Regions from separate parts of the Pseudomonas tolaasii NCPPB 2192 genome, predicted to be linked through region 1. Evidence: predicted binding sites of a transcription regulator. Region 1 holds the regulator's gene; the other holds the start of a gene.
What was found. Region 1 encodes sigma-54, which starts transcription at its own class of promoters, with help from an activator protein. Its sites were predicted from a motif close to ANTGGCATNNANNTTGCTNT; they were not measured.

Region 1 (5,718 bases):
AACCTGTACCGCGGCACCGAATTCCCGTGGCACGTCACCAGCGAGCGTGGCGAGGTCAACCCGGACGGTACCCAGGTGGAACTGATTGATTCGGTTCGCGTTGCGCGCACCGATGAAAAGAACCGCGACACCATTATTACCAGCAGTCGCATGACCGTTTTCCCACAACAGCAATATGCGCAGACCGAGCAAGACGTTAGAATCGACGGCGCTGGCGGTGTATCGACTGGCAAGGGAATGAAAGCGTATTTGAAAGAAAGCAGGATACACCTGCTATCGAACGTAAGAGGACAGTATGAGGCTCGTTAAAACTCTCCCTATTTTGCTCGGTCTGGGCGCAGCACTGGGAAGCGTGAGCGCCTGGGCTCTGCCGAACGATAGCCAGCAGCCGATTCACATTCAGGCTGACGACGCTCAGCTGGATGACAAGCAAGGTGTGGCCACCTACACAGGCGGCGTGATCATTACCCAGGGTTCGATGAAGATCACCGGCAACACAGTGACCCTCACGCGCACCCCGGGCGGCGACATTGACGTGGTAACGTCGGTAGGCAACCTGGCGTACTTCGAACAGAAGCAAGCGGCTGCCGACCCGGCTCCAATGAAGGGCTATGGCAAGACCATCCAGTACCACGCCCAGCAAAACCGCATCATCCTGATCGACCAGGCCAGGGTTGTCAGCAGTGACGGCAACACCACTGACGGTGAAAAGATCACCTATGACACCGTGAAACAGATCGCACAGGCCGGCCGTGCCAACGGCTCGAAAATCGGAACGCCGAAGCCGCGCATCGACATGGTTATCCAGCCGAAGCAGAAAGATGGCGCCGCCCAGCCTGCGCCTAAACCCGCAGCGAAGAAGACGAATTAATGGCAACCCTGAAAGCCCAGCATCTGGCCAAGGCCTATAAAAGCCGTCAGGTCGTGCGCGACGTCAGCCTGTCGATCGACAGCGGCCAGATCGTCGGCCTGCTCGGCCCTAACGGCGCCGGCAAGACCACGTGCTTCTACATGATCGTCGGGCTGGTTCAGGCCGATCAGGGCCGCGTCCTGATCGACGACCTGGACGTCAGCCACCAACCCATGCACGGCCGCGCCCGCGCCGGTATCGGCTATCTCCCACAGGAAGCGTCGATCTTCCGCAAACTGTCGGTGTCCGACAACATCATGGCGATCCTTGAAACCCGCAAGGAACTCGACCGTGACGGCCGTCGCAAGGAGCTGGAAAGCCTGCTGCAGGAATTCCACATCAACCACATCCGCGACAACCTCGGCATGAGCTTGTCGGGGGGTGAGCGCCGCCGTGTGGAAATCGCCCGTGCACTGGCCACCGCGCCCAAGTTCATCCTGCTGGATGAACCCTTTGCCGGCGTCGACCCGATCTCGGTGGGCGATATCAAGCAGATCATCCACCACCTCAAGGCCAAGGGCATCGGCGTGCTGATCACGGACCACAACGTCCGCGAGACCCTGGATATCTGTGAAACCGCCTATATCGTCAACGACGGTCAACTGATCGCCGAAGGCGACTCAGCCACCATCCTGGCCAATGAACTGGTCAAGGAAGTGTACCTGGGCCACGAGTTCCGCCTGTAAGCAGCACGGTGTCACGGCAGGCCGCCAAAGCGCGCGCGAGTCAATAAAAACCTCTACTTTTTTATTGTTACCGCGCTCTAGGCAAAGCCCCCGATATCAGGCATATAATTTGCTTATGTTTGGCGCTCACGCGCCCTGTCGTGGATGGCGCATTGCGCCGGCGAATAAGGTGTTAAGCCCCTGCCATGAAACCATCGCTAGTCCTGAGAATGGGCCAGCAGCTGACGATGACACCGCAGCTGCAACAGGCCATCCGCCTGCTCCAATTGTCGACCCTGGACCTGCAACAGGAAATCCAGGAGGCCCTGGAGTCCAATCCGATGCTCGAACGCCAGGAAGAAGGCGACGACTTCGACAATGCAGACCCGCTGGCCGATAACATCGAGCAAAAACCCAACTCCGACGTGCAAGAACCCTCCTACCAGGAAACCGCCCCAACGGTGGATAACCTCGAGGAAGGTGAATGGAACGAACGCATTCCCAACGAGCTTCCGGTCGATACTGCCTGGGAAGACGTTTACCAGACCAGCGCCAGCAGCCTGCCAAGCAATGATGACGATGAGTGGGATTTCACCACCCGCACGTCCGCCGGCGAGAGCCTGCAGAGTCATTTGCTGTGGCAATTGAACCTGGCGCCGATGTCCGACACCGACCGCCTGATTGCCGTCACCTTGATCGACTGCATCAACAATCAGGGTTACCTGGACGAGACGCTCGAAGAAATTCTTGAGGCGTTCGACCCGGAACTGGACATTGAGCTGGACGAAATCGAAGCTGTTCTGCACCGCATCCAGCAATTCGAGCCTGCCGGCATAGGCGCCCGCACCCTCAGCGAATGCCTGTTGCTGCAATTGCGCCAGTTGCCCGCCAAAACCCCTTGGCTCGCCGAAGCCCAGCGCCTGGTCACCGACTACATCGACCTGCTGGGCAGCCGCGACTACAGCCAGTTGATGCGCCGCATGAAGCTCAAGGAAGACGACCTGCGCCAGGTGATCGAGCTGGTGCAGAGCCTCAACCCGCGCCCGGGCTCGCAGATCGAATCCAGCGAGGCGGAATACGTCGTTCCTGACGTGATCGTCCGCAAGGACAACGAGCGCTGGCTCGTGGAGCTGAATCAGGAGTCGGTGCCGCGCCTGCGCGTCAACCCGCAATACGCAGGTTTTGTACGCCGTGCCGACACCAGCGCCGACAACACCTTCATGCGCAACCAGTTGCAGGAAGCGCGCTGGTTCATCAAGAGCCTGCAAAGCCGCAACGAAACCCTGATGAAAGTCGCCACCCAAATTGTCGAGCACCAGCGCGGCTTCCTGGAATATGGCGACGAAGCGATGAAACCGCTGGTTTTGCACGATATTGCCGAAGCCGTTGGCATGCACGAATCGACGATTTCCCGGGTCACCACCCAGAAATTCATGCATACCCCACGGGGTATTTATGAGTTGAAATACTTTTTCTCCAGCCATGTCAGCACCTCCGAAGGCGGCGAATGCTCGTCCACGGCGATCCGCGCGATCATCAAAAAACTGGTTGCCGCGGAAAATCAGAAAAAGCCATTGAGTGACAGTAAGATCGCTGGTTTACTGGAGGCACAAGGCATTCAGGTCGCCCGTCGAACCGTCGCCAAGTACCGCGAGTCCCTCGGGATCGCGCCTTCCAGCGAGCGCAAGCGTTTGATGTGACGGGCGGGCCATAGCGTTCCAGTGGTGGGTATTTCTGCCCACCGCTTTATGCACTGGCAACGAAGGAGAAGCTGTATGCAAGTCAACATCAGTGGACACCAACTGGAAGTAACCAAGCCCCTGCGTGAATACACCGAGAGCAAGCTGAACAAGCTTGCGGGGCATTTTGACAAGATCACCAACGTGCAGGTCATCATGGAGGTCGACAAGCTCAAGCAGAAAATCGAGGCCACCCTGCACGTACCGAATGCGAAGCTCGTCGCCAATGCGGAGCATGAAGACATGTACGCTGCGATTGACTCGCTCTACGACAAGCTGGACCGCCAACTCATAAAGCATAAGGAAAAGAATCTGCACCTGATGCAAGGTACAGGTCGTTAACTCTCCCCCCATGATCCGACTTGAAACCATCCTGACCCCCGGCCGTTCCCTTGTGAACGTGCCGGGCGGCAGTAAAAAGCGCGCCCTCGAACAAATTGCCAACCTGATCGGCCGTGAAGTGCCCGAACTGGACACGCAAGCTGTGTACGAAGCGCTTATTGCCCGTGAAAAACTCGGTTCTACCGGTTTTGGCAACGGCATAGCCATTCCTCACTGCCGCCTGCAAGGCTGTGAATCCCCGGTGAGCGCCCTGCTCCACCTGGACGCTCCTATCGATTTTGACGCCATCGACGGTGCTCCGGTCGACCTGCTCTTTGTTCTGCTGGTCCCGCAAGCTGCCACCGATGCACACCTGGAACTGCTTCGGCAGATCGCCAGCATGCTCGACCGCAAGGAAGTACGCGACAAACTGCGCAGCGCCAAAAGCAACGAGGCGCTCTATCAGGTAGTCCTGGATGAACAAAACGGGCAGTAATCATGCGTTTGATCATCGTCAGCGGCCGTTCCGGCTCGGGTAAAAGCACCGCCCTCAACGTGCTTGAGGACAGTGGTTTCTACTGCATCGACAACCTGCCCGCCGGCCTGCTGCCGGAACTGGCGGAACGGGCACTGATCCATACCGAACTGGCGCAACCGCTGGTCGCCGTTTCGATTGACGCCCGCAACCTGCCCAGCCACCTCTCGCGTTTTCCCGAATTGCTCGCAGAAGTGCGTGCCAAGCATATCCATTGCGACGTGCTGTACCTGGACGCCGATGAAGAAACGCTGCTAAAGCGCTTTTCCGAAACCCGTCGCCGCCACCCCCTCAGCAGCCCGCATCGCTCCCTCGCCGAGGCGATCGAGGATGAAACTACATTGCTCGGCCCGATCATTGACCTGGCCGATCTGAAGATCAACACCACGGGGCTGAACCTGTATCAGCTGCGCGACGCCATCAAGCTGCGCCTGCTGAACCAGCCGGAACCCGGCACGGCATTTCTCGTGGAGTCATTTGGCTTCAAGCGTGGCATGCCGGTGGATGCGGACCTGGTGTTCGACGTGCGTTGCCTGCCGAATCCGTACTGGAAACCGGAGCTGCGTGAACAGTCCGGGCTGGACCAGCCGGTGGCCGATTACCTGGCGGCACAGCCGGATGTAGAGGAAATGTTTCAGGACATCTCCAGTTATTTGCTTAAATGGCTGCCGCGTTTCGCCGCGAGCAATCGGGCTTATGTCACCATTGCCATTGGCTGCACCGGGGGCCATCACCGTTCCGTTTACCTGACTGAACGCCTGGGCCAGGTGCTGCAACAAACCCTCAAGAACGTCCAGGTCCGCCACCGCGACCTTTAGCTGAAAGGAACACCCCCGCGATGCCCGCTCTGGAAATTGAAATCATCAACAAGCTGGGCCTGCACGCCCGAGCTTCCGCCAAGTTCGTCGGCGTTGCCGGCCAGTTCCCTTGCCAGATACGCGCCGGGCGCACCCCGGAATCCATGGTCGATGGCAAAAGCATCATGGCCATGATGATGCTGGCCGCGGGTAAAGGCACCAAGATTCACTTGAAGACGGAAGGCGAGCAGGAAGATGAAGCCATGGCCGCACTGGTGGCGCTGATCAATAATTTCTTTGATGAGGGTGAATGAACTCACTCTTGAGGGCAGGTGAAGCCGCAATGGCTTCACCCCAACGCAGTATCCATCACCATCATTAAACAGAACCCGATGCACAGCCCCAGGCTGGCAAGTTTTTCGTGGCCATTGCGGCGCGATTCGGGAATCACCTCGTGGGTGACCACCAACAGCATCGCGCCGGCGGCAAGCGCCAGGCCCAAAGGCAGCAACACTTCAGCCAGGCTCACCAACCAGGCACAGAGCACGGCGAACACCGGCTCGACCAAGCCTGAAGCGGCGCCAATCAAGAACGCCTTGACCCTCGACATTCCGGCCCCCGCCAATACCAACGCGATCACCAAGCCTTCCGGCACGTCCTGCAAGGCAATGCCCATGGCCAGGCTATCGGCATCCGGCATTCCGCCACCGGCGGAAACACCCACCGCCATACCTTCCGGGATGTTGTGGGC
Region 2 (5,718 bases), 4.1 Mb from region 1:
TGATGGCAGAGACGGTGACGCAATTGCCATCCGGACCTTGCTTGAAACCACTCCAGATGTTGCCAGGCTCCCTGCCACTGCCCGGTTTTTTACCGGGGGCTCGGTGATCAGGTGTGTAGCTGAAGTGACGAGCGCCTTCGGAAAAAGGCTTGTTGTTCATCGGCTCGCTGCCGCCGAAATGCTGCGGGTTAACCCTGCCGCCACCCCCACCGCCCCTGAACGGCGGGACAGGCGGCGCGGCGTTATCTTCTTCAGGAAACAACGCTTTGATCAGCCGCTTGAGAAATTCGAGGAACCTCTCGAATGACTCGTCGGCCAGCTTATTCAGAATGCCCTTGAATTTCTCGTCCCCCATCTGCTCGCGCAAGGCATGCAATTTCTCACGCGAGCTTTGGATCAATGGCGCTTTGGAACCTTGTTCTGCGTCATACAGTTCATTAAGCACGGTTTTGACCGCACTCACCTCGACATCGGCCGCCACAGGCGCCGACTCCGTTCGAATGGCAGCGAACCGCGCCCCTCCGCTCCCCAGCCCTGATACCCCGAAACTCAACATGCCCAGCCCTCACGTTAATGGGTGAGCCACGAAGGCTCCGACACAATCAGTGGCAAAGTGGAGACAGGCGGTTCCATGGTTCCTGCTTCACGGCGGCCAGTAACCGACAGGCACAAAAAAGCCCCTCGCAAGAGGGGCTTTGTGTGAAGCGCCGAACCATCAAGTCATCTGGATGATGGTCTGCATGATGGTGCTCTGGGTGGAGATGGTCTTGGCGTTCGCCTGATAGTTGCTCTGGGCCTTGATCAGGTCCACCAGCTCGTTGGTCAGGTTGACGTTGGAGTTCTCCAGGGAGTTGGCCACGATAGCGCCCAGCGTGCCGGATTGCGGGGAGTCATAACCCGGCTGGCCCGAAGCGAAGGTTTCCTTCCAGGTAGTGCCGCCGTTGGGCTGCAGGCCCTGCTCGTTGTTGAAGCTGGCCAGGGAGATCTGGCCGATGGCTTTACTCTGCTGGTTACTGAAAGTGGCGAACAACACGCCGCTGCCGTCGATTTTCAGGCCGGTGATCTGACCGGTCGCGTAGCCGTCAGTAACCGGAGGGTTGCGATAGGTCGCCGAGTTGTACTGGGTGATGTTGGCCATGTTGATGGCGATGCCGCCCGGGTTGGCTGTCGCGCCGTTCGCCTTCCACACGCCATTGGTCACGGTACCCGGCACCCAACCTGTCAATTGCAGCGTGGTGCTGGTGCTGGTGCCGGTGACAATCCCGGTGAGTTTGCCGGAACCGTCAAAACTCAAGGTCGACGCCGTCGGTGGAGTGGAGCCGGTGCCGGTCGGCGCCGAACCGTCAGGGTTGCGGCCATCGATCAAGGTGTAGGACTTCCAGGTGTTGGAGTCTGTCTTGACCAGGTACTGCACCATCGCGTGGGAGTTACCCTGGCTGTCATACAAGGTAGTCGGGTATTGCGTGGTGAAGGTGCTGGTGTCGGTTGGGTCAAACGGCTTGGCCGTCTGGTCGATCACTGGCGAGGACGAGTTCAGGTTACTGGTGGAATCCACCTTGGTGGAGGCCTTTGGTGGCAGGTTCGCCAGGTTCAGTTGCAGGTCGACCAGGCCACCCTTCTGAATGTTGCCGTCGGCATCTGCGGCATAGCCTTGCAGGCGCGAAGTGCCGGTATTGTTGGTGATGTAGCCGTCCTTGTCGGAACGGAACGAACCGCTGCGGGTATATTCCAGCGAACCGTCGCTGCCCTTCTGAACGAAGAAGCCGCCGCCCTGGATGGCCATGTCCAGAATACCGCCGGTGTTGTTGACGTCACCCTGGGTGAATTGCTGGGACACAGCCGCCAGGTTCACCCCGTTGCCGACGCTGTTCTGACCGGTGCCCAGCTTGGACGCCGCGTAAATGTCCGAAAATTCGGCACGGGACGACTTGAAACCGGTGGTCGCGACGTTGGCGATGTTGTTGCCGGTCACGTCCAGTTGTTTGTTGGCCGCATAGAGGCCGCTAAGGCCGATGTTAAAAGACATGTTTCTCTCCTTCTGCCGTATTTAGCCGGCTCTATGTACCGATAGTCTGAATTTGCGACAGCTTCACGCTGCCCATTCCGCCCGCAAGGTTGAGCAGCATTTCGCCGCCGGTCTTGCTCAAGGTCACGCTGGTTACCGTGGCAGGCAGCGAGGTTGCGAGGGCAACCGAGTCGCCTTTGTCATTCTTGGTGGTGGCCGCAAAGGTGTAGGTCCCGGCGGGGGCGACGTCGCCCTTGTCGGTCTTGCCATCCCAGATAAAGCTGGCATCACCGGCGCTTTGAGCGCCCATGTCGATCGTGCGCACCACGTTGCCGTCTTTGTCAGTAATCTTCACCGAAACGTTGCCCGTCGCCGCCGTTACCGCCACCGAACCGGTCATGCTCTTGCTGGTATCAACCAGCGCCTTGTCGGTCTGGGTGATGATCGAACGGCCTACCAGCGACGACGCCTGCAAGGCCTGCGAGGAGCTGAAGTTGCTGGAGATCGCATTCACCGAGTCGTTCAGGGTGTTGATGCCTTCCAGGCTGCTGAACTGCGCCAGTTGCGCCACGAACGCGCCGTTGTCCTGGGGCGACAGCGGGTTCTGGTTTTTCAGCTGGGTGACCAGCAGTTGCAGGAACGCGTCCTTGCCCAGCGACTGGTTACCCGTCGCCGCCTTGGCGGCATCGCCAAGGTTTTTGGCGTTGTCCGTCGACGTCTTGACCTTGGCGTTGAACAGGTCCTGGACCGGCGTGTTGGGTGTAGAGTTGGTGTCAACAATGGCCATTGTTTGGCGCCCCTTATCACTGACCCAGGGTCAGGACCTTCTGCATCATGGTTTTGGCGGTGTTCATCATTTCCGCGTTGGTCTGGAACGAGCGGCTGGCGGAGATCATGTCAGCCATTTCCTCGACCACGTTGACGTTCGGGTAGTACACGTAGCCTTTTTCATTCGCGGCCGGGTGGTTCGGCTCGTAGCGAGCTTCGAGATTGCTTTGGTCCTCGACCACGCCGAGCACTTGCACGCCCTGGCCTGCGGCGTCCTGGTTCTGGAACAGCGAATCGCTGCCGCCGCTCTGACCGCCCTGGAACATGGTGGCGAACACCGGATGGCGGGCGCGGTACGTCTGGTCAATGCTCGACGACACGGTCTCGGCGTTGGCGATGTTACTGGCGACGGTGTTCAGACGCGTGGTCTGGGCGCTCATGCCGCTGCCGGCAATATTGAAAACACTGGCTAGGGACATGGCTTACTCTCCACGCAGGGCTGACATCAGCCCTTTGAATTTGCTGTTGAGCAGGGTGAAGCTGGCCTGGAAATTCACCGAGTTCTCGGCGTAGGCCGATTGCTCCAATTGAGCGTCGACGGTGTTCTGGTCGATCGATGGCTGCATCGGCGTGCGATACAGCAGCGACTCGTCACCACTGCTCAGGCCTTGCGCTTCGATATGACGGCTATTGGTCATGTTCAAGGCGAAGGTGCCGTTCTTGTTCTTGTCCTGCTGCGCGGCGAGCACAGCGGAGAAGTCCAGATCCCGAGCCTTGTAGTTCGGGGTATCGGCGTTGGCAATGTTGTTGGCCAGGACTTCAGCACGCTGGGCGCGAAAGCCCAATGCTTGTTCGTGGATACCGAGCGCTTTATCGAAGCTGATGCTCATGGCGGAAACCTTTAGGCTGACCTGCTTTTCGTAACAGGGTCATAGCAAGGCGCATGCCAGTTTCCCCAAGCCCCCTATATCAAGGGTTTGCCGTGGGGTGGCCGGCGGCGATGCCGGAAAAGCGGCAAGCGGTTTCCGCGTTGCGTCAGTAAAGCGGCAATGCCAATTGCCGCTTTAGGCACTGGCGGTGAATGAAGCGTGGAAGCCACCAAGGGCATTGAGCACTGTTAACCGCTCGTCCGCACTGTCAATTGTGACAGTTGTAAAGCTCGCGCCCCTGGCTGCCTGATAGGGCAGAACGCTTTTAGTGCGAACGCCAGAGGCAAAAAAATGTTGACGCTACCGCTACCAAGATTTGAATTCCAGGACTCAATATCCCCCATCCCGAACCTGGACCCTGACCTGATTCAGACAGAAACCGCCAGGGTGCTGTTGAATTTTCCCGTCGAGGCCGGAGACCAACTCTTTTTGTCCCTTAACAGCACGGTCCTGGGTGGTGAGCATAACCAGAGCTTTTTCATTGCCCGCCCCGCCCCCGATTGCGTGTACCTGGTGCCTAAATCCATTATCGAAATCAGCGAGGGGACCACCGTGACGTTGTTGGCGCGCTTGAGGCGCGCGGGGCTGATTTCCGGCGCGCCGTCCACGCCAGTCAATATCAAACGACCACCAATCATCGTCATCCCGCCTGTTCCGCCAACCGTCTGGGACTTTACCAATGGTTTCCAGGGCTGGGTGCCACAAGGGAATTACATTGGCGGGCTGCTGCATGTGATCGGCGGTCGGGTCGTCGCAGACTTGCTCAACAGCCAGGCCGGCAAATCCCATATCATCACCCGTACCGTGCAGGTGACCGCAGGACGCGTGTATGACGTTACCTTTGAGGTCAGCGGGGGCAGCTCTGCCGATGGCTCAGTCGTCTTCCTGACCGTTAACGGCGCCCGAATCGGTACCAGTGTTCAGAATATCTCGACGACCCGGCAGACCGGCACAGGGGTGTTCACCGCCACAACGACGGGCAATGTCACACTGGGTATTTTCAATGATGCCGTGCCCCAAGGGCGACATAACCTGTCCCTGGGCAATATTCGAATGACGCCGAGACCTTGACCCAAAAGAAACGGGAGGCCGTGGTGGACCTCCCGTTTTTTTAAACAGACATCACTTGGCCTGGTAAATGATGCCCGGGCTGCACTGCACCATTTGATAATGATCCGGCAGGCCGTTCAGCGCCTCGGAAGCCCCGAGGAACAGATAGCCGCCGCGCTTGAGCGTGCCATGGATGCGCAGCAGGATGTCTTTCTTCACTTCAGCCGAGAAGTAGATCAGCACATTGCGGCAAAACACCATGTCGAACTTGCCCAGGCTGGCGTAACTGTCGAGCAGGTTGAACGAGCGAAACTCGACCCGGCTCTTGATCGGTGCCTTGACCGCCCAACGCCCCGCGCCTTTGGGGTCAAAGTAACGCTGCAGGCGCTCCTGGGACAAACCGCGCCCCAGGGCCAGGCTGTCGTACTCGCCGGTCTTGCAGTTGGTGAGCATGGTGCCGGACAGGTCAGTGGCAACGATTTGCGCGCCGGCCTTGAGCTGGCCCATGTTGGTCCGCTCAAACTCGTCGATGGACATGGAAATCGAATACGGTTCCTGCCCCGACGAACACGCCGCCGACCAGATACGCAGGCGCTGGCCCGGCGCAGCCTTGATCGCTTCGGGCAGCACTTTGCTCTTGAGCACTTCAAAGGGGTAAGTATCCCGAAACCACAAGGTCTCGTTGGTGGTCATGGCATCGACCACCATTTCCTTGAGCCCGCTGCGCGGCTGGCCCTGAATACGCTGCACCAGCTCACCCAGGGATTTGATGCCCTGCTGTTCCATCAGTTTGTTGAGACGGCTGGATACCAGGTACTGCTTGTTTTCACCGAGCAATATGCCACAGGCTTTTTCCAGGAAGACCCGGAACTGTTCGAAATCCAAATTACCCGTAGACAATGATACCGCCTCTTAAATCGTGTGACCGCCAGGGGCAATCCCCTAGCCGTGATCTGCTGCCTTGAT

Region 2: a site for sigma-54 is predicted at 3,705-3,724, ahead of flgB (flagellar basal body rod protein FlgB). Genes of this name have one in related genera too.

What each region holds. Positions count from the first base shown of each region.
Region 1 is NZ_PHHD01000001.1:2,534,417-2,540,134, reverse strand. Features, by position in the region: gene lptC (LPS export ABC transporter periplasmic protein LptC) at 1-309, shown strand, start outside; gene lptA (lipopolysaccharide transport periplasmic protein LptA) at 296-871, shown strand; gene lptB (LPS export ABC transporter ATP-binding protein) at 871-1,596, shown strand; gene ATI14_RS11735 (RNA polymerase factor sigma-54) at 1,782-3,275, shown strand; gene hpf (ribosome hibernation-promoting factor, HPF/YfiA family) at 3,351-3,656, shown strand; gene ptsN (PTS IIA-like nitrogen regulatory protein PtsN) at 3,667-4,131, shown strand; gene rapZ (RNase adapter RapZ) at 4,134-4,988, shown strand; gene ATI14_RS11715 (HPr family phosphocarrier protein) at 5,009-5,281, shown strand; gene ATI14_RS11710 (ZIP family metal transporter) at 5,317-5,718, opposite strand, start outside.
Region 2 is NZ_PHHD01000001.1:6,672,638-6,678,355, forward strand. Features, by position in the region: gene ATI14_RS30505 (hypothetical protein) at 1-481, opposite strand, end outside; gene flgE (flagellar hook protein FlgE) at 716-2,026, opposite strand; gene flgD (flagellar hook assembly protein FlgD) at 2,058-2,792, opposite strand; gene flgC (flagellar basal body rod protein FlgC) at 2,809-3,252, opposite strand; gene flgB (flagellar basal body rod protein FlgB) at 3,256-3,663, opposite strand; gene ATI14_RS30530 (hypothetical protein) at 3,994-4,773, shown strand; gene cheR (protein-glutamate O-methyltransferase CheR) at 4,825-5,652, opposite strand; gene ATI14_RS30540 (chemotaxis protein CheV) at 5,695-5,718, opposite strand, start outside.